3 regions of the Comamonas squillarum genome follow, and region 1 is predicted to be linked to each of the others. Evidence: predicted binding sites of a transcription regulator. Region 1 holds the regulator's gene; each other region holds the start of a gene.
The links. Region 1 encodes sigma-54, which starts transcription at its own class of promoters, with help from an activator protein. Its sites were predicted from a motif close to TGGCANGNAANCTGCTTT; they were not measured.

Region 1 (5,948 bases):
CCGACCAGGTCAGTGGCCCGCTGATCGTCTACAACAATCTGAGCGATACCTTCACGGTCTCCGGCCAAAAGGGCGCCCAGGCGGCGGCCGAACCCAAGCCCGGTGCGCCCAAGAAGGACCGCGTCCGTGTGATCCTGACGCCCAAGGCCGATGGCAAGGCGGACGACAAGGCCAGCGCCCCAGCCAAGCCCGCTGCCGATGACAAGACGCCATTGCGCCCCAGCACCCAACTGAACGACGGAGCCAAGTGACCGTGGCAGAAAACTCGTCGACCATTTCCGTCAACGCCCGGGTCGCCAACAGCGACCACCGCAGCCAGCTGGAGGTCTTGCACCTGGAGAAATCCTATGGCAGCCGCAAGGTGGTCAAGGACGTGTCGCTGTCGGTGCGCAAGGGCGAAGTGGTGGGTTTGCTAGGCCCCAATGGCGCGGGCAAGACCACCTCGTTCTACATGATCGTGGGCCTGGTACGCAGCGATGGCGGGGATATCCGCATCGATGGGCAGTCGGTGGCCAATATGCCGATCCACCAGCGCTCGCAGCTGGGCCTGTCCTACCTGCCGCAGGAGGCCTCGATCTTTCGCAAGCTCAGCGTGCAGGACAATGTGCGCGCCGTGCTGGAGCTGCAAAAAGATGAGCATGGCAAGCCGCTCTCGCGCGCCGAGGTCGAGCGCCAGCTCACCGCGCTGCTGCAGGAGCTGCGGGTCGAGCACCTGCGCGAATCACCGTCAGTCGCGCTGTCCGGCGGCGAGCGCCGCCGGGTCGAGATCGCCCGTGCGCTGGCCACCCAGCCCCGTTTCATCCTGCTCGACGAGCCTTTCGCCGGCATCGACCCCATCGCCGTGATCGAGATCCAGCGCATTGTCGCCTTTCTCAAGGAGCGCGGCATTGGCGTGCTGATCACCGACCACAATGTGCGCGAAACCCTGGGTATCTGTGACCATGCCTGCATCATCAGCGATGGCAAGGTGCTGGCCGCCGGGACGCCGCAAGAGATTGTGGAGAACGCAGAGGTCCGGAGGGTGTATCTGGGTGAACATTTCCGTATGTGACACCGCACGCCTTGGCGGGCGTGCCAGCCAAGATGCCGTCCCGCGCTGCGGGGCCGGCAGGGCTGATCCGTTGCCAGCTGCCCCAGCCCGTGTGGAGGCGCAGCCATGATGCCGTCGCTGTCGCTGCGCGTATCGCAGAACCTGACCCTGACCCCCCAGCTGCAGCAGTCGATTCGCCTGCTGCAGCTGTCCACGCAGGAGCTGACACAGGAAGTCGAGCAGATGCTCGACGAAAACCCGTTTCTGGAGCGCGAGGGCGATGAGGCCCCCGAGGCTGAAGCCCGTAAAGAAGCCGCTGAATCTGCCGAAGCTGCAGACGCTGCAGACGCAGCCGACAAGGGTGCCGATACTGCTGCCAGCACCGACACCAACAACAGTAGCGATTTCGAGCCCGGAACCTCCGACCAGCCGCTGGATTTTGCTGCGGGCAAGGAAACCGGCGTCGATGCCGAGGCCGCTGCCGGCGATTCGGCATCGGACTGGGAAGAGTGGGGCGGCGATCTGCCCGCCCGCTCCAGCGCCAGCGATGACGACGACGAGACGCCGATGTCCGACCGGCGCAGCGAGCACCTGAGCCTGCAGGATGTGCTGCACCGCCAGGCCTTGTCGCTGCGCCTGTGCCAGGAAGACCGGGCCGCGCTCTACTTTCTGATTGAATCACTGAACGACGACGGCTACCTCGAAGAAACGCTGGCCGAGCTGGCGCAAAGCTTTGGCGATGCCTCGGATCCCGAACGCTACGAAGCCCTGCTGCACCACCTGACCGTGGCGCTGCGCTTGCTGCAAAGTCTGGAGCCGATTGGCGTGGGCGCGCGCAACCTGTCCGAATGCATGCAGCTGCAGATCAAGGCCCAGCAGCGGCTGTTGGATGAAGAGGGCTCGGACACGCCCGAGGCCGATGCGCTGGCGCTGGAGACCGCTTTGCTGGTCTGCCAGGAATCGCTGGAGCTGCTGGCGCGCCGTGATGTGCGCAAGCTGGTGCAACTGACCGGATGCAGTGATGCCGCGGTGCGCAGCGCGCTGGCGCTGATCGCCAAGCTCGAGCCCCGCCCCGGCCGGCCCTATGCCGATGTGGACCGCAACACCATCATCCCCGATGTCCTCGTGCGACCCAGCAATGAGCGCGGCCTGCCGGTGCCCGGTTTCAGCGTGCAGCTCAATGCCGAGGTGATGCCGCGCCTGCGCGTGCAGGATGTCTACGCCAATGCCTTGCGCAGCCACAAGGGCAGCGAGGGCCATGGCGCGCTGCAGCAGCGGCTGCAGGAGGCGCGCTGGTTCATCAAGAACATCCAGCAGCGCTTTGACACCATCTTGCGCGTCTCGCAGGCCATCGTCGAGCGCCAGCGCAATTTCTTTGTCCATGGCGAGCTGGCGATGCGCCCCATGGTGCTGCGCGAGATTGCCGATGAGCTGGGCCTGCACGAGTCCACCATCAGCCGCGTGACCACGGCCAAGTACATGGCCACGCCGCAGGGCACGTTCGAGCTCAAGTACTTCTTTGGCTCGGGCCTGGGCACCGAGACCGGCGGCAGTGCGTCGAGCACGGCGGTCAAGGCGCTGATCAAGCAGCTGCTGGACGAGGAAAGCGCGAAAAAGCCGCTGTCGGATGCAAAAATCGCCGATCTGCTGCAGGCCCAGGGCATTGAATGCGCGCGCCGCACGGTGGCCAAGTACCGCGAGGCCATGCGCATCCCGCCGGCCAGCCTGCGCAAGGCGCTGTAAGCGCAAGCAGCCAGGGCCCATAAAAAAACCGCAGTTGCGTTAGGCACTGCGGTTTTGCTTTGAGACGGAGCCGCTTTACTTTGGCCACAGCCACCAGATGAACAAGGCCAGCACGGCCAGCATCAGGCCAAACTTGGTGAGCTTGTAGGCCGTCTTGTTCCAGGCCTTGAAGCGGCGGCGGTACTGGCCCATGTAGAACGAGATCTTGAAGATGCGGCTGATGAAGCCGCGCGGATCGCCTTCGTTGTTGGGCGAGCTGGCGGCAGCGACCACATGCGTGCCCAGCCAGCGGTTGAGCCACTGCGCAAAGCCATTGGTCATCGGGCGCTCGACATCGCAGAACAGCACGATGCGGTTGCCTTCGGACCGGTTCTCGGCCCAGTGCATAAAGGTCTCGTCAAAGATCACGCCTTCGCCCTCGCGCCAGCTGTAGGGCGTGCCATCGACCTCGATCATGCAGCGGTCATCATTGGGCGCCAGCACAGCGAGGTGGTAGCGCAGCGAGCCGGCATAGGGGTCGCGGTGCAGGTTGAGCTTGGCGCCGGGCGGCAGCTCGGCAAACATGGCCGCCTTGATGCCGGGGATGGACTGCACCAGCGCCGTGGTCTTGGGGCACAGCTCCATCGCAGACGGGTGGGCCTGGCCGTACCACTTCAGGTAGAAGCGCTTCCAGCCGGTCTTGAAGAAGGAGTTGAAGCCCGCGTCGTCGTTGTTGGCCGCGGCCTTGATCTGCATGGCCTGGTGCAGACCGATGGCCTCTTCGCGGATCTCGCGCCAGTGGGCCTGCAGGGGGGCCAGGTCGGGGAAGGTGCTGGTGGGCAGGTAGGGCGTGCGCGGTACCTTGCTGAACATCAGCATGAAAACATTGAATGGCGCCGTGAACGTGGAGTGGTCAAACAGCTGGCGCAGCAGCTTGTGCCGCACCTTGCCACGCAGGTGCATGTAGAGGCCGCAGCCAAAGAAAAGCAGCACCAGGGCCAGAACGATGATTTTTGCCATAGACAGCGATTTTAGCGACTGTGCTGTGGCGGCTGTCTGCGCAACCGCAAACTGGCGCGCGGCAAGGGCTGCGGGGCGGTGGGATGGCCTGCTGGCAGCAGGCCTATTGCGGTTTGGTCAATGGCAAGCCAGGTGGGCTTACCTGGGCTGGGCGGCGAAGGCGGTTTTCAGGCGCTGCAGCATCTCGCGGTTGAGCTGGCGCTGCTGGCCGCTCCAGTGCGTCATCGCCTTGTTCAGCTCGGCCTGCAGGCCATTGGCCGTCTGCCAGTCACCCTGGCCCGCAGCCCAGATCGCGTACTCGGCCATCACATCGAAGCTGCCCGAGTGCTGGCGCGCAAAATCAAAGCTCTTGCGCGCCATCGCCTGGTCGCCCAGCTGGGCGTAGGCCTTGGCCACCAGCAGGCCCACGGCCTCGGCGCGGAAGTGCACATCGGCCTGGGCAATCACGCGCAGCTGCTGCAGCGCCTGCTGCGGATGGCCGGCCTGGTAGGCCGCTTGCGCAGCGCCCCAACGGATATCGAGGTCGTTGGCAAACGGACCCTTCATGCTGGCCTCAAAGTGGCCAAAGGCCTGCTCGGCCTGGCCATTGGCCAGCAGGGCCTGGGCCAGGCGGATCTGGTTCTGCGCGGTGGGGCTGTAGTCGTAGGCGGCCTGGGCTTCGCGCACCTCGCGGGTCGGGTCCAGCGCCTTGACGGCGTTGCTCGCCAGGCTGCGGGCATGGCGCTGCAGGCGCGAATTGGGCAGGTAGATGGCAAAGAAATACACCACGCTGCCCAGGAAGGGGAAGGCCAGCAGCACAAACAGCCAGTAGTTGTTCTGGCCGCTGCGCACGGCGTGGACCGCAAAAAACAGCGCAATGATGACGTGTACGCCAGCTCCGAGGTAGGGCATCCGCATTCTCTCTGAGTGATGGAGGGGAAGGGCGGCTGCACCGAGGGCTGCGGCCCGCTCTGGGGCCAGACTATAGCAGCCAGCCACCCGTTACCGCTGCGCTATAGGAGCCGGGCTGCCGAATGCCACTGGCACAGTCCACATTCCCGTGCGCTTGGCAGACAATGGGGCAAGCGCGTATGCTTGCCCCCCTGCTTATGAACCAACTGCATTTGTTTTTGCCCTGCGCCGCCGGCGTCGAGGGCCTTTTGGCGGACGAAGTCCATGCCATCACCGGCGCCAGCGGCCAGGACCTCCTGGTGGCGCGCGGCGGCGTCATGCTGCGCGGCATGTGGCGCGATGCGCTGCTGCTGAACCTGCACAGCCGCCTGGCCCAGCGCGTGCTGGTCGAGCTCTCGCACAGCATGTACCGCAACGAGAACGACCTCTACCGTGCCGCCAGCGAGGTGGCCTGGGAGATCTGGTTTTCGCCCAAGGAGACCTTCAAGATCGAGGTCACCTCCCAGCACAGCCCGCTGACCAGCCTGAACTTTGCGGCGCTGCGCGTCAAGGATGCGATTGCCGACCGCTTCCGCGAGCGCCGCCACGGCGTGCGCCCCAGCGTGGAGACGCACCACCCCGATGTGCGCGTGCACCTGCACCTGACCACCGATGGCGCCACCATCTATATCGACACCTCGGGCGAAGCGCTGTTCAAGCGCGGCTGGCGCGAGGACAAGGGCGATGCGCCGCTCAAGGAAACGCTGGCCGCGGCGATGATTGCCGCGAGCGGCTGGGACCCGCACGGCGACGACCCGCAGCCGCTCTACGACCCCTGCTGTGGCAGCGGCACGGTGCTGATCGAAGCGGCCCAGATCGCGCGCAAGATCCCGGCCGGCATCCTGCGCCGCTTTGCGTTTGAAAAGCTGGTGCCTTTCCAGCGCCATGTCTGGGAGGCGATGCTCGATGAGGCCGAGCGCCAGATCCTGCCCCAGAGCCCGGTGGGCATCTATGGCTCGGACATCTCGTTCCGGATGGTCGATTTTGCCCAGCGCAATGCCGAGCGCGCCGGTGTGGCCGAGACCATCGAGCTGCGCGGCGGCGATGCGCTGCAGCGCATGCCCCCCTGCGAGCAGCCCGGCATGATGCTGCTCAACCCGCCGTATGGCGAGCGTATCGCGGCGGCGGGCGCTGCTGGCCGCAATGCGGCCGAGCGCATGGGCCATGTCGAGCGCGCAGGGCGCGAGACGGCGCAGACCGAAGATGGCGGCGAGTTCTTCACCCAGCTGGCCAGCCACTGGAAAAA
Region 2 (5,948 bases), 680 kb from region 1:
GTGACGGCCATGTCATGCAGGTACAGCGTGTCGGCTGCCGATGCACAGGCAAAGCCGCCATGCAGCGGTGTTACCTTGCCCAACACGGAGCGGTAGGCCGCCAGATAGGCCAGCACCTGGCCTTGCTGCACGGCCACCAGCGAGCACTGCACAGGGCTGGCCAGCCGCGCTGCATACAGCGCGGCACTCTCCATAAAGTCCGCGCCATAGCAGGCCAGCTGCACCTGCATCAGGCCATCGAGGTGCTGCGCGGTCAGGGGTTCAAGGGACCAAAGGGGCTGGTCGTTGGAATGAAAACGCATCGGCCCATTGTCGGCGATGCGGCAGCCATCACATCAGGCCAAGGGCGCCAGTGGCTGGGCGGTCGATGCCGGCACCGCCGTGCGCGCCGCATTCATCACCATCGACAGCAGGCTGTAGTAGCCATTGATGCCGATCAGGTCCATCACGCCCTGGTCGCCCAACAGCTGCTGGGCCCGCGCCCAGGTGGCATCGCTCACCTGGCGCTGCTGGTGCAGCTCGATGCAGAAGTCATGCACAACGGCCTCATCCTCAGGCATCGCATCGGGGCGGCGGCCTTGGGCCACGGCGTCCACGGTGGCCTGGCTCAGGCCTTCGCGCAGTGCAATCGGCGCATGGATGGCCCATTCCACCTGCTGCGTCCACTGGCGGGCCGTGACCAGGATGGCCAGCTCGGTCAGGCGCAGGCCGATGGCGCTGCGGTAGCGCAGGTACTCGCCCAGGCGCTGGGTGTGGTCCATCAGCTCGGGGCTGCGCAGCAAGGGCACAAAGGGCGATATCAGCGCGCCGCGCGGGCCATCGATGATGGGCTGGGCATAGCGGCGCTGCTCTTCGCTCCAGGTCTCGGGGGGCAAGGGCGGCATGCGGTCCTGGAAGGGCGTCATCGGGCAGGTTCTTTCAGATCGTTTCGGGGGCGTGTTCAGGCGGCTACCGGTTGCTGAGCCAGCACTTTGTCGATGGCATCGCCCAGGCGCTCGACCACCTGGTCCAGCTCGGCCTCGCCGCTGATAAAGGGCGGCGCCAGCAGCACATGGTCGCCATGCAGGCCATCGATCGTGCCACCCATCGGGTAGCACAGCAAGCCCTGCTCCATCGCCTGCGCCTTGACCTTGGCATGCAGCTTGAACGCCGGGTCAAACGTCGCCTTGCTGCTGCGGTCCTGCACCAGCTCCACGCCCCAGAACAGGCCCCGGCCCCGGATATCACCGACATGCGGGTGCTCGTCAAAACGCGCATGCAGCTGCTTTTGCAGATAGGCGCCGCGTGCCAGCACCTGGGGCAGCAACTGGTCGCGCTGTATCACCTGCTGCACCGCCAGCGCAGCGGCCGCCGCCATCGCATGGCCGATATAGGTGTGGCCATGCTGGAACAGGCCACTGCCGCGCCGCATCGCCTCCACAATCTTGCGCTGGGCCAGCACCGCGCCAATCGGCTGGTAGCCGCCGCCCAGGCCTTTGGCAATGGTCATCAGATCGGGGCTGATGCCCTCTTGCTCGACCGCATGCAAGCTGCCGGTGCGGCCCATGCCGCACATCACCTCGTCGGCAATCAGCAAGATGCCATAGCGGTCGCACAGCGCGCGCAGGCCTTGCCAGTAGCCGGCAGGGGCGGCCACCGCGCCCAGGGTCGCACCCACCACGGGCTCGGCGACAAAGGCGATCACCTTGTCCGGGCCCAGCTCTTGGAACTTGGCATCGATCTCGGCCAGCAAACGCGCCACATAGGCGGGCTGGCTCTCGCCGTCCAGGCGGTCGCGGTATTCATAGGCGGGGGCCACGCGCCCCACGTCCATCAGGATGGGGGCAAACTGCTTGCGGCGCCATTCATTGCCGCCCACGGCCAAGGCACCCAAGGTGTTGCCGTGGTAGCTTTGGCGGCGCGCGACAAAGTGCGTGCGCTCGGGCTGGCCGATCTCGACAAAATACTGGCGCGCCATTTTCAGCGCGGCCTCGACCGCCTCGGAGCCGCCGGAGACAAAGTAGACATCGGTCATGCCCCCGGGCGCATGCGCGACCAGGTGGTCGGCCAGCGCCTCTTGCACCTCGGTGGTGAAAAAGCTGGTGTGGGCATAGGCCAGCTGGTCGAGCTGGCGGTGCATCGCTGCCAGCACATCCGGGTGGGCATGGCCCAGGCACGACACGGCTGCCCCGCCACTGGCATCCAGGTAGGCCTTACCGGCCTGGTCAAACAATTCCACGCCTTTGCCGCCGACCGCAACAAGAGGAACCTGGGCCAGAGAACGATGGATGACATGGCTCATGCGAGCACTCCTTCACAATGCGTCACCAGCCCTGCGCCGGCAGCGATACGCACAGTATAAGGATCATTTGTAATTTTTCAATAGATTAATGGATCATTTGCTCCATTTCCACCTATTTCTGTTCCCAGGCTTCCCCTTCCCTCCCTGTCGCTATCCGTTCAACGCAAGCCGCCTACATAGCGCTTGGCCGAGGCCACCAGCCCCTGCGGTGCAGCCGGATCGCTGGCAGGGGCCGGCGCCGCTGGGGCGGGTGCGCCCGGCAGGCTGGCCGCAAAGCGCTGCGCCAGGCGCTCCAGCTCCGCATCCTGGTTGGCCAGCGCATGGCTCAGCGCAAAGCGCGCCATCGCCTGGCCGTAGGCGGTATCGCTGGCCATCCACTCGGTATCGGTCACCCGGCCCGTCTTGCGGCGCAGCGCCACATGCAAATGCGCGGCGATGGCCAGGCGTTCACTGTCGTTCATACAAGCTCCTCCATGGCAGAACCTGAGGGGCAGGCGGCAGGCACAGAGCGCTGCTGCCTGGTGGCCCGGCGGCACCCGGTGGCGCCGGGCCTATCACGCTAGTTTTGGCTTTCCTGGTGCAGGCTGATATCCAGCCCATCGATCTCCTGCTGCGCCGTCACCCGCAAAGGCAGAACCACGCGGATAACGGTCAGCAAAATGGCAGTGCCCGCCGCGCTGTAAATAGCCACGGCCGCCACGGCCACCAGCTGGTTGAGAACCGTGGCATCCACGCCGGCAATGGCGCGGTCGGCAAACAAGGCGGTGAGCAGCGAGCCGGCAATGCCGCCCACGCCGTGCACGCCAAACACATCGAGCGAGTCGTCCACACCCAGGCGGCGCTTGAGCCAGGTGGCGCCCCAAAAGCAGGCTACGCCAGCCATCAGGCCGATGGCGACTGCGCCGCCCACCTGTACAAAACCGGCCGCCGGTGTGATGGCCACTAGACCGCCAATCAGGCCCGAGAGCACGCCCAGCAAGGTGGGCGCGCCGCGCACCCACCACTCGACCAGCATCCAGGACAGCGCGCCGGCAGCAGCGGCCACCATGGTCACCAGCATCGCCAGCGCCGCACGGCCATCGGCCGACAGGGCAGAGCCCGCGTTAAAGCCAAACCAGCCAATCAGCAGCAGCGCGGCACCCATCGCCGTCCAGCCCAGGCTGTGCGGCTCAAAGGCCTGGCGGCCATAGCCCTGGCGCCGGCCCAGCATGGCCGCGCAGACGAGGGCCGAGACGCCCGCATTGACGTGCACCACCGCGCCACCGGCAAAGTCCAGCGCGCCCAGCTTGTTGAGCCAGCCATCGCTCTCCCAGACCCAGTGGGCGACCGGCGCATAGACCAGCACGCTCCACAGCGCCGAGAACAGCAGCAGCGCCGAAAAGCGCATGCGCTCGACCACGGCGCCAATGATCAAGGTGGTGGTGATGACGGCAAAGGCCATCTGGAACAGCGCATAGAGCGACTCGGGCAGATGGGGCGCCAGGTGGCTGACCGACACGGTGCCCGCTGCCGCATCCAGGCGCATCGATGAGAACCAGGCCCGGTCCAGCCCGCCCAGCCAGGCCGTGGACTTGCTGAAGGCCAGCGAGTAGCCCAGCGCAAACCAGGTGAGTGACACCACCGCCGCCACCGCAAACACGGCCACCACCGTGTTGACCACGTTCTTGCGCCGCACCAACCCGGCATAGAAGAGCGCAATGCCCGGCAGTGTCATCAGCAACACCAGCACCGTAGAGACCAAGAGCCAGGCCGTATCGGCCTTGTCAATCGCAGCCATCTGCACCATTTGCATGCCATCCCCTTTTTACGTTGTCATCCATTGCGGGTTTGTTTCAAAAGGTAGCAGTTTCTATGCCATGGAGCGGGAAAGCGCCTGGATACGCGGTCTGCGGGCATGCGCAGGGGTGGCCAGGCCGCCGGCCTATGCCCGATCGCACCACATCGGTGCCATGGGCCTTGGAGCAGCCACCAACGGAAAACCGGCGCATGCATCGCTGCAGGCGCCGGTTCTGTCTGAGGGGACTACAACGGAATTCAGTCCGCAGCCAACACCTTGCCCGGGTTCATCAGCCCCAGCGGATCGAGCGCCTGCTTGATCGCCCGCATGGCGGCCAGCTCCTGCGGCGTGCGGCTAAAGCCCAGGTAGGGCATCTTGTGCAGGCCAATGCCATGCTCGGCCGATACGCTGCCCTGGAACTGCTGCACCAGGCCGTACAGCACGGCCTCCAGCGCCTCGTCCTCACCGCCAATGGTTTTGCTGTCGGTCGTGACATGCAGGTTGCCGTCGCCCACATGGCCAAAGAACAGGCTGTGGTGACCAGGCCAGCGCGCATCAAAGGCGGCGCGGCAGGCCGCAGCAAAGTGGCCAATATCCACCTGGGGCAGGCTGACGTCAAAGTTCACCGGCGGGTGCATGTGCGCGGTCATCTCGGCCGGTGCCTCGCGCAGCTTCCACAGGCTTTTGGCCTGCTCGCTCGACTGCGCAATCACTGCATCCACCACCTCACCGGCCTCCATGGCCTCGCCCAGGGCCTCTTCCACCGCAGCGCGCAGCGCAGCCTCGTCCTTGCCATCCACATCGATCAGCGCCTGCAGCGGGTGCTGCTGGGCAAACGCCGGCTGCAGCTTTTGCCACTGGATGGAGGTCTGCACAAAGTCGCTCCACATCAGCTCGAACGCGGCCACGCTGTTGCCAAAACGGGCCTGCATGCGCGCCAGCACCGCCAGCGCCTCGTCAAAGCCCGGCAGCGCCACCATGCAGGTGGCCTTGGCCTGGGGGGCGGGCCGCAGGCGCAGCAGCACGCGGGTGATGATGCCCAAGGTGCCTTCGGCACCGATAAAGAACTGCTTGAGGTCGTAGCCGGTGTTGTTCTTCAGCATGGGGCGCAGCATCGGCAGCACCGTGCCATCTGCCAGCACCACCTCCAGCCCCAGCACCTGCTCGCGCATCATGCCGTTTTGCAGCACGCCATTGCCGCCCGCATTGGTCGAGACATTGCCGCCAATCTGGCAGCTGCCGCGCGCGCCCAGGTCCACGCCAAACACCCAGCCCGCCGCCACGGCCGCTTCCTGCACCGCCTGCAGGGTGACGCCGGCCTGCACCGTCATCAGGCCGGTGCGTGCATTCACGTCCTCGATCTGCTGCATGCGGTCGAAAGCCACCGCCACGCCCTGGGCCACTGGCACGGCCGCGCCGGCCAGGCCGGTCAGCCCGCCCTGGGGCACCACGGGCACCCGGTGGGCATGGCAGATGCGCAGCAAGGCGCTGACCTCTTCGGTGCTGCGCGGGCGCAGCAGCGCCCGCGGCGGCACCGGCGGGGTTCCGCTCCAGTCGGTCCAGTACTTCTCGGGGATGGCGCCCGCGCCGCGCGAAAAGCCGTTGGGGCCCAGCGCTTGCTCAAGATCGGTCCAGAAAGCCGCCGCAGGAGCGGCTGCCGCGTTGTCGGTGCGAGAGGTAGTCATAGACCGCTATTGTCGGGCGGTTTGCCTGACAGGCGCGGCCCGCCAGCAGCAAAACCTGCTGGGCCACTACAGCAAAAAACGGCATCCCAGGCCTGCCGTGCAAGCCCTGGATACCGTTTGCGGAGGCGTCGGAATCAGCGTGCCGATTGCTGCACGTAAGCCAGCAAGGTCTCCACCATGCGGCGCACATGGGGCTGCACCTTGG
Region 3 (5,948 bases), 2.3 Mb from region 1:
CCAGCCAGCGGCCAGCTGGGAGCAGAACGGGTACTCATGCGCATGCTCGGCCATGAAAAAGCGCCGCACATTGCGCAGCACCATCAGGATGTGCTGGTCCACCGTGTAGACATGGAACAGGTCGTGCTGCATCTGGCCCACGATGCGGCGGAACGGCCAGAGGTAGCGGCCCAGCACCGAGGTCTGGTTGAGCAGCCGCATCGCATGGGTGATGCCATGGGGCTGCTGCAGAATCTGCATGAAGGTGGCGCGGTTGACCGGGTCACGACGGAACTGGGCATCCATCAGCTGGCGCGCATGGTAGAGCGCGCGGAAGGTACGGGCCGACAGGTCCTTCAAGCCCGGCTCGGTCTCGTAGAGCAAGAAGGTGCGCAAGATCGCATGCGGGTTGCGCTGGTAGACCTCGTCGTCGGCCACCTCAATGAGGCCGGCCTTGTCGTAGAACTCGTCATCGATGCGGCGCAAGGTGTGGTTGCCCGGGTGCAGGCGCTCGTCCATGTTCAGCATCAGGATCTGCGTGAGCTGGGCCACCGCCTTGGCAGCCCAGTAGTAGCGCTTCATCAGCTCCTCGCTGGCGCGCTTGGGAAAGCGCTGGCCAGCTGGCGTGATGGTCTTGAAGCCAAAGGACTCGGCCACCGGCGTTTGCAGGTCGAACACCAGCCGGTCCTCACGGCGCCGGGCCACAATGTGCAGCCGCGCGCGGATGAGGCAGATCAGGTCCTCGTTGCGCTGCAGGTTGCGCACCTCGTAGACGGTGGCCAGCCCCTTGTCGGCCAGCTCCTTCCAGCGGCTGCCCAGACCGGTAGCACGGCCCAGCCACAGGATCAGTTGCAGATCGCGCAGGCCGCCGGGCGACTCCTTGCAATTGGGCTCGAGCGCATAGACGGTGTTTTCGTACTTGTTGTGGCGCTGCTGCATCTCCAGCACCTTGGCCACGACAAAGGCATCGGGCTTGATGGACTGGGCCAGCGCCGCCTGGAACAGGTGGTAGAGGCGGGGCGAGCCGATGATGCGGCGCGACTCCAGCAGCGCCGTCTGCACCGTCACATCGGCCTGGGCTTCGCTGATGCACTGGCTGATGGTGCGCACGCTCGAGCCAATTTCCAGCCCGGCGTCCCAGCACGAGCCGATGAACTGCTCGATCGCGGTGCGCAATTCAATGTCCTGCTCCGGATCGGTGCCTTCGGGCAGCAGCAGCAGCACATCGATATCGGAATAGGGAAACAGCTTGCCCCGGCCAAAGCCGCCCACCCCCACCAGGTTCAGGCGGCCGGGCAGGCCGGCCAGGTGCCAGAGGTCGCGCAGCAGCCCATCGGCCAGCTGCGAGAGCTTGCGCAGCTGGGTCTGTATGCCCCGGGTGCTGCTGCCCCCGGCCATGATGTCATCAAACAGGGCGCTGCGTTGCGCCTGGTACTGCTCGCGCAGCTGCGGAATGCGAGGATCGTTCATGGTGCCTAACTATGCTGTCGTTGGCAGTGTGCCATAGCAATCAACAGCAGCAGCGAGTAAGCACATTTCATGCCACTACGCACCAAATGGGGGCATGGCGGAGGCGGGACTGCCAGAAATGACGAAGGCGGCATGCTGGTTGCAGTGCCGCCTTGGTGTGGGCTGGTGCCGGGCAGGCCCGGCACGCGCGCAGCGATTTATCGGTGCAGTATCAGCGCCCGATCAGCACTTGGTGCTGGTCACAAAGCTGGGCGGCGTGGGCGAGCCCTCCGACCAGGTCAGCACTTCATAGCCGGTGTCGGTCACCAGCACTTCGACTTCCCACTGGGCCGAGAGGCTGTGGTCCTTGGTGATGACGGTCCAGCCGTCATTGCCCAGGTCCTTGATGTCCTTCTTGCCCAGGTTGAGCATGGGCTCGATCGTGAAGATCATGCCGGTCTTGAGCTCGACGCCGGTGCCCGGGCGGCCGTAATGCAGCACCTGGGGCTCGTCGTGGAACACCTTGCCGATGCCGTGGCCGCAATACTCGCGCACGACCGACAGGCCCTGGCCTTCGGCAAACTTCTGGATCGCATGGCCGATATCGCCCAGGTGGGCGCCATTCTTGACCTGCACGATGCCATGCCACATGGCTTCAAAGGTCAGCTGGCACAGGCGCTTGCCCGCAATCGTGCCTTCGCCGATCACGAACATGCGGCTGTTGTCACCAAAATAGCCTTCGGGCGTGATGATGGTCACGTCCACATTGACGATGTCGCCCTTCTTGAGCGGTTTGTCATTGGGGATGCCGTGGCAGACCACATGGTTGACCGACGTGCAGACATAGGCCGGGTAGGGCGTCATGCCTGGCGGCTGGTAGCCCAGGCAGGCCGATTTGGTGCCTTGCTTTTCCATCGCCTCGGCGCACAGCAGATCGATTTGCTTGGTGGTGATACCCGGTTGGATGTGGGGGGTGATGTAGTCCAAGACCTCCGAGGCCAGGCGGCCTGCGATGCGCATCTGCGCAATATCGTCTTCGGTATTGATTTTGATCGTCATAGCCCACGATTATCCCACTGCTGCCATTGGCCTGTTGTCCATGCGGCTACGTGTCCTGGCGCGGCACAGTAGAATCCCGGGTTATCCCGCCCTTGTCATGGTGCTGCCACGGTCCGCCCGTAGCAGTGGGCAAGGCGCATGCGTGCTTTCTTCCCATCCTCCTAGTCCACATAGGCTGCCACGTGACACTGCACCTGACTCAGCTACCAGGCGGTAACGCCCTCAGCTCCTTCCGCGCCCAACAACTGCAGACCGCATTGACGGCGATCCATCCAAAGATAACGGGCATTGCTGCCCGTTTTGTGCATCTGGTGGCCACCGAGCAGCCCCTGGCGGGTGCCCAGGCCGAGCGCGTAGCGGCCCTGCTGACCTATGGCGACCCCTATGAAGGCGGCAGCGATGGCCTGGCCTTCATCGTCACCCCGCGCATGGGCACCATCTCGCCCTGGGCTTCCAAGGCCACCGACATTGCCCGCAACTGCGGCCTGGCACTGTTCCGCATCGAGCGCCTGACCGAGTACCGGATCGAGCTCAAGGCCGGCCTGCTGGGCGGCAAGCCCGAGCTGAGCGCCGAGCAGACCGCACAGATCGCCGCGCTGCTGCACGACCGCATGACCGAGTCGGTCTTCGCCACCCGCGCCGAAGCCGAGCAGCTGTTCTCCGCACTGCAAGCCCAGCCGATGGAATTTGTCGATGTGCTGGGCGGCGGCCGCAGCGCGCTGGAAAAAGCTAACAAGCAATGGGGCCTGGCGCTGGCCGACGACGAGATCGAGTACCTGGAAAACGCCTTCAAGGGCCTGGCGCGCAACCCCAGCGATGTCGAGCTGATGATGTTTGCCCAGGCGAACTCCGAGCACTGCCGCCACAAGATCTTCAACGCCAAGTTCACCATCGATGGCGTGGCGCAGGACAAGAGCCTGTTTGGCATGATCCGCCACACCGAGGCGGTATCGCCCCAGCACACCGTCGTCGCCTATTCGGACAATGCCTCCATCATGGAAGGCCACCAGGTGGAGCGTTTTGTCGCGCCGTTCAACACCCAGGCCGATGCCGTGACGGTGCCCAGTTACCAAAAGCACAGCGCCACCAGCCATGTGCTGATGAAGGTCGAGACCCACAACCACCCCACAGCCATCTCGCCTTTCCCCGGCGCCTCCACCGGCGCGGGCGGTGAGATCCGTGACGAAGGCGCGACCGGCCGGGGCTCCAAGCCCAAGGCGGGCCTCACTGGTTTCACCGTCTCCAAGCTCTGGGGCAGCGAGGTCGGCAAGCCCGAGCACATCGCCAGCCCGCTGCAGATCATGATCGAAGGCCCGCTGGGCGGCGCCGCGTTCAACAACGAATTCGGTCGCCCCAACCTGACTGGCTACTTCCGCGAGTACGAGCAGCAAGTCGGTGACATCACCCGTGGCTACCACAAGCCCATCATGATTGCTGGTGGCCTGGGCGTGATCGATGCCGAGCAGACCCAGAAGATCCTCTTCCCCGCTGGCACCTTGCTGATCCAGCTGGGCGGCCCGGGCATGCGCATCGGCATGGGCGGGGGTGCTGCCAGCTCCATGGCCAGCGGCACCAACGCGGCCGAGCTGGACTTTGACTCGGTGCAGCGCGGCAACCCCGAGATCGAGCGCCGTGCGCAAGAGGTCATCAACCACTGCTGGCAGCAGGGCGCGGCCAACCCCATCCTGGCGATCCACGACGTGGGCGCCGGTGGCCTGTCCAACGCTTTTCCCGAGCTGACCAATGACGCCGGCCGTGGCGCCCGCTTTGACCTGCGCAAGGTCAACCTCGAAGAATCGGGCCTGGCTCCGAAGGAAATCTGGTCCAACGAAAGCCAGGAGCGCTATGTGATGGCGATTGCGCCCGAATCGCTGGCGCAGTTCACGGCGTTTTGCGAGCGCGAGCGCTGCCCGTTTGCCGTCATCGGCACGGCGACCGAAGAGCGCCAGCTGGTGCTCGAAGACCCGGCCGCCACTGCGGACGACCAGAAATTCCCGGTCGATATGCCGATGGACGTGCTGCTGGGCAAGCCGCCCAAGATGCACAAGGATGTGCAGACTGTGGCGCGCAGCCTGCCGGCCATCGACCTGACCGGCGTGCCGCTGGAAAAGGCCGTGATCGACGTGTTGGCCCACCCCACGGTGGCCTCCAAGCGCTTCCTGGTCACCATTGGTGACCGCGCCGTCGGCGGCCTGACCCACCGCGACCAGATGGTCGGCCCCTGGCAGGTGCCGGTGGCCGACGTGGCCGTGACCCTGGCCGATTTCCAGGGCTTCAAGGGCGAAGCGATGGCGATGGGCGAGCGCACGCCACTGGCCGCGATCAATGCTCCCGCCTCGGGCCGCATGGCGGTGGCCGAGGCCATCACCAATATGCTGGCAGCGCCCATTGCTCTGTCCAAGGTCAAGATGTCGGCCAACTGGATGGCCGCCTGCGGCGAGCCCGGGGAAGACGCCGACCTGTACGCCACCGTCAAGGCCGTGGGCATGGAGCTGTGCCCGCAGCTGAACATCTCCATCCCCGTGGGCAAGGACAGCCTGTCGATGTGCACGCAGTGGAGCGAGGGCGGCCAGACCAAGAAGGTCACCTCGCCCGTCAGCCTGATCATCACCGGCTTTGCCTCCATCGATGATGTGCGCAGCACCTTGACGCCCCAGCTGGACGCCAACGAGCCCGACACCACCTTGGTGCTGGTTGATCTGTCGCGCGGCAAGATGCGCATGGGTGGCTCGATCCTGGGCCAGGTGCTGGGCCAAAGCGGCAATGAAACGCCGGACCTGGACGAGGCCAAGGACCTGATTGCACTCGTTGACGCCGTCAACGCGCTGCGCGCCCAGGGCAAGATCCTGGCCTACCACGACAAGGGCGACGGCGGCCTGCTGGCCACCGTGGCCGAAATGGCCTTTGCCGGCCATGTCGGCGTGGCACTGAATGTGGACATGCTGATCACCGAAGGCGATGGCATCTCCGACAGCCGCATGGACAGCGGCGAAGGCAAGAACTGGGGCGCCCAGGTATCGGGCCGCCGCGAAGACCTGACTTTGCGCGCGCTGTTCAACGAAGAGCTGGGCGTGGTGCTGCAGGTCAAGACCAGCGACAGCGCCGAGGTGCTGCAGACGCTGCGCGAGCACGGCCTGTCCACCTGCAGCCACATCGTGGGCAAGACGCGTCCGGCCTCGTCCAGCATGGACATGGGCAAGGGCGAGCTGCAGGTCTGGCGCGATGCCAAGAAGGTGTTTGGCGCCAGCCTGAGCGATCTGCACCAGGTCTGGGATGCCGTGAGCTGGAAGATTGCCCAGCAGCGCGACAACCCCGCTTGTGCCGACAGCGAGCACGCTTCGGTAGGTGTGCCGTCTGACCCGGGCATGCATGTGCACCTGACCTTCGACCCGCAAGAGGTGGTGGCAGCCCCCTATGTGAACGTGGCAGCCAAGCCCCGCGTGGCGGTGCTGCGCGAGCAG

Region 2: a site for sigma-54 is predicted at 4,121-4,138, ahead of N4T19_RS16920 (ammonium transporter). Genes of this name have one in related genera too.
Region 3: a site for sigma-54 is predicted at 1,507-1,524, ahead of N4T19_RS00890 ([protein-PII] uridylyltransferase). Genes of this name have one in related genera too.

The regions. Positions count from the first base shown of each region.
Region 1 is NZ_CP104377.1:2,979,926-2,985,873, reverse strand. Features, by position in the region: gene lptA (lipopolysaccharide transport periplasmic protein LptA) at 1-251, shown strand, start outside; gene lptB (LPS export ABC transporter ATP-binding protein) at 275-1,051, shown strand; gene rpoN (RNA polymerase factor sigma-54) at 1,157-2,773, shown strand; gene N4T19_RS13805 (aspartyl/asparaginyl beta-hydroxylase domain-containing protein) at 2,849-3,763, opposite strand; gene N4T19_RS13800 (hypothetical protein) at 3,911-4,663, opposite strand; gene N4T19_RS13795 (THUMP domain-containing class I SAM-dependent RNA methyltransferase) at 4,861-5,948, shown strand, end outside.
Region 2 is NZ_CP104377.1:3,658,076-3,664,023, reverse strand. Features, by position in the region: gene N4T19_RS16940 (GNAT family N-acetyltransferase) at 1-302, opposite strand, end outside; gene N4T19_RS16935 (carboxymuconolactone decarboxylase family protein) at 336-905, opposite strand; gene N4T19_RS16930 (aspartate aminotransferase family protein) at 941-2,281, opposite strand; gene N4T19_RS16925 (hypothetical protein) at 2,440-2,742, opposite strand; gene N4T19_RS16920 (ammonium transporter) at 2,841-4,073, opposite strand; gene N4T19_RS16915 (FAD-binding oxidoreductase) at 4,316-5,743, opposite strand; gene hutG (N-formylglutamate deformylase) at 5,878-5,948, opposite strand, start outside.
Region 3 is NZ_CP104377.1:189,722-195,669, forward strand. Features, by position in the region: gene N4T19_RS00890 ([protein-PII] uridylyltransferase) at 1-1,449, opposite strand, end outside; gene map (type I methionyl aminopeptidase) at 1,672-2,487, opposite strand; gene purL (phosphoribosylformylglycinamidine synthase) at 2,670-5,948, shown strand, end outside.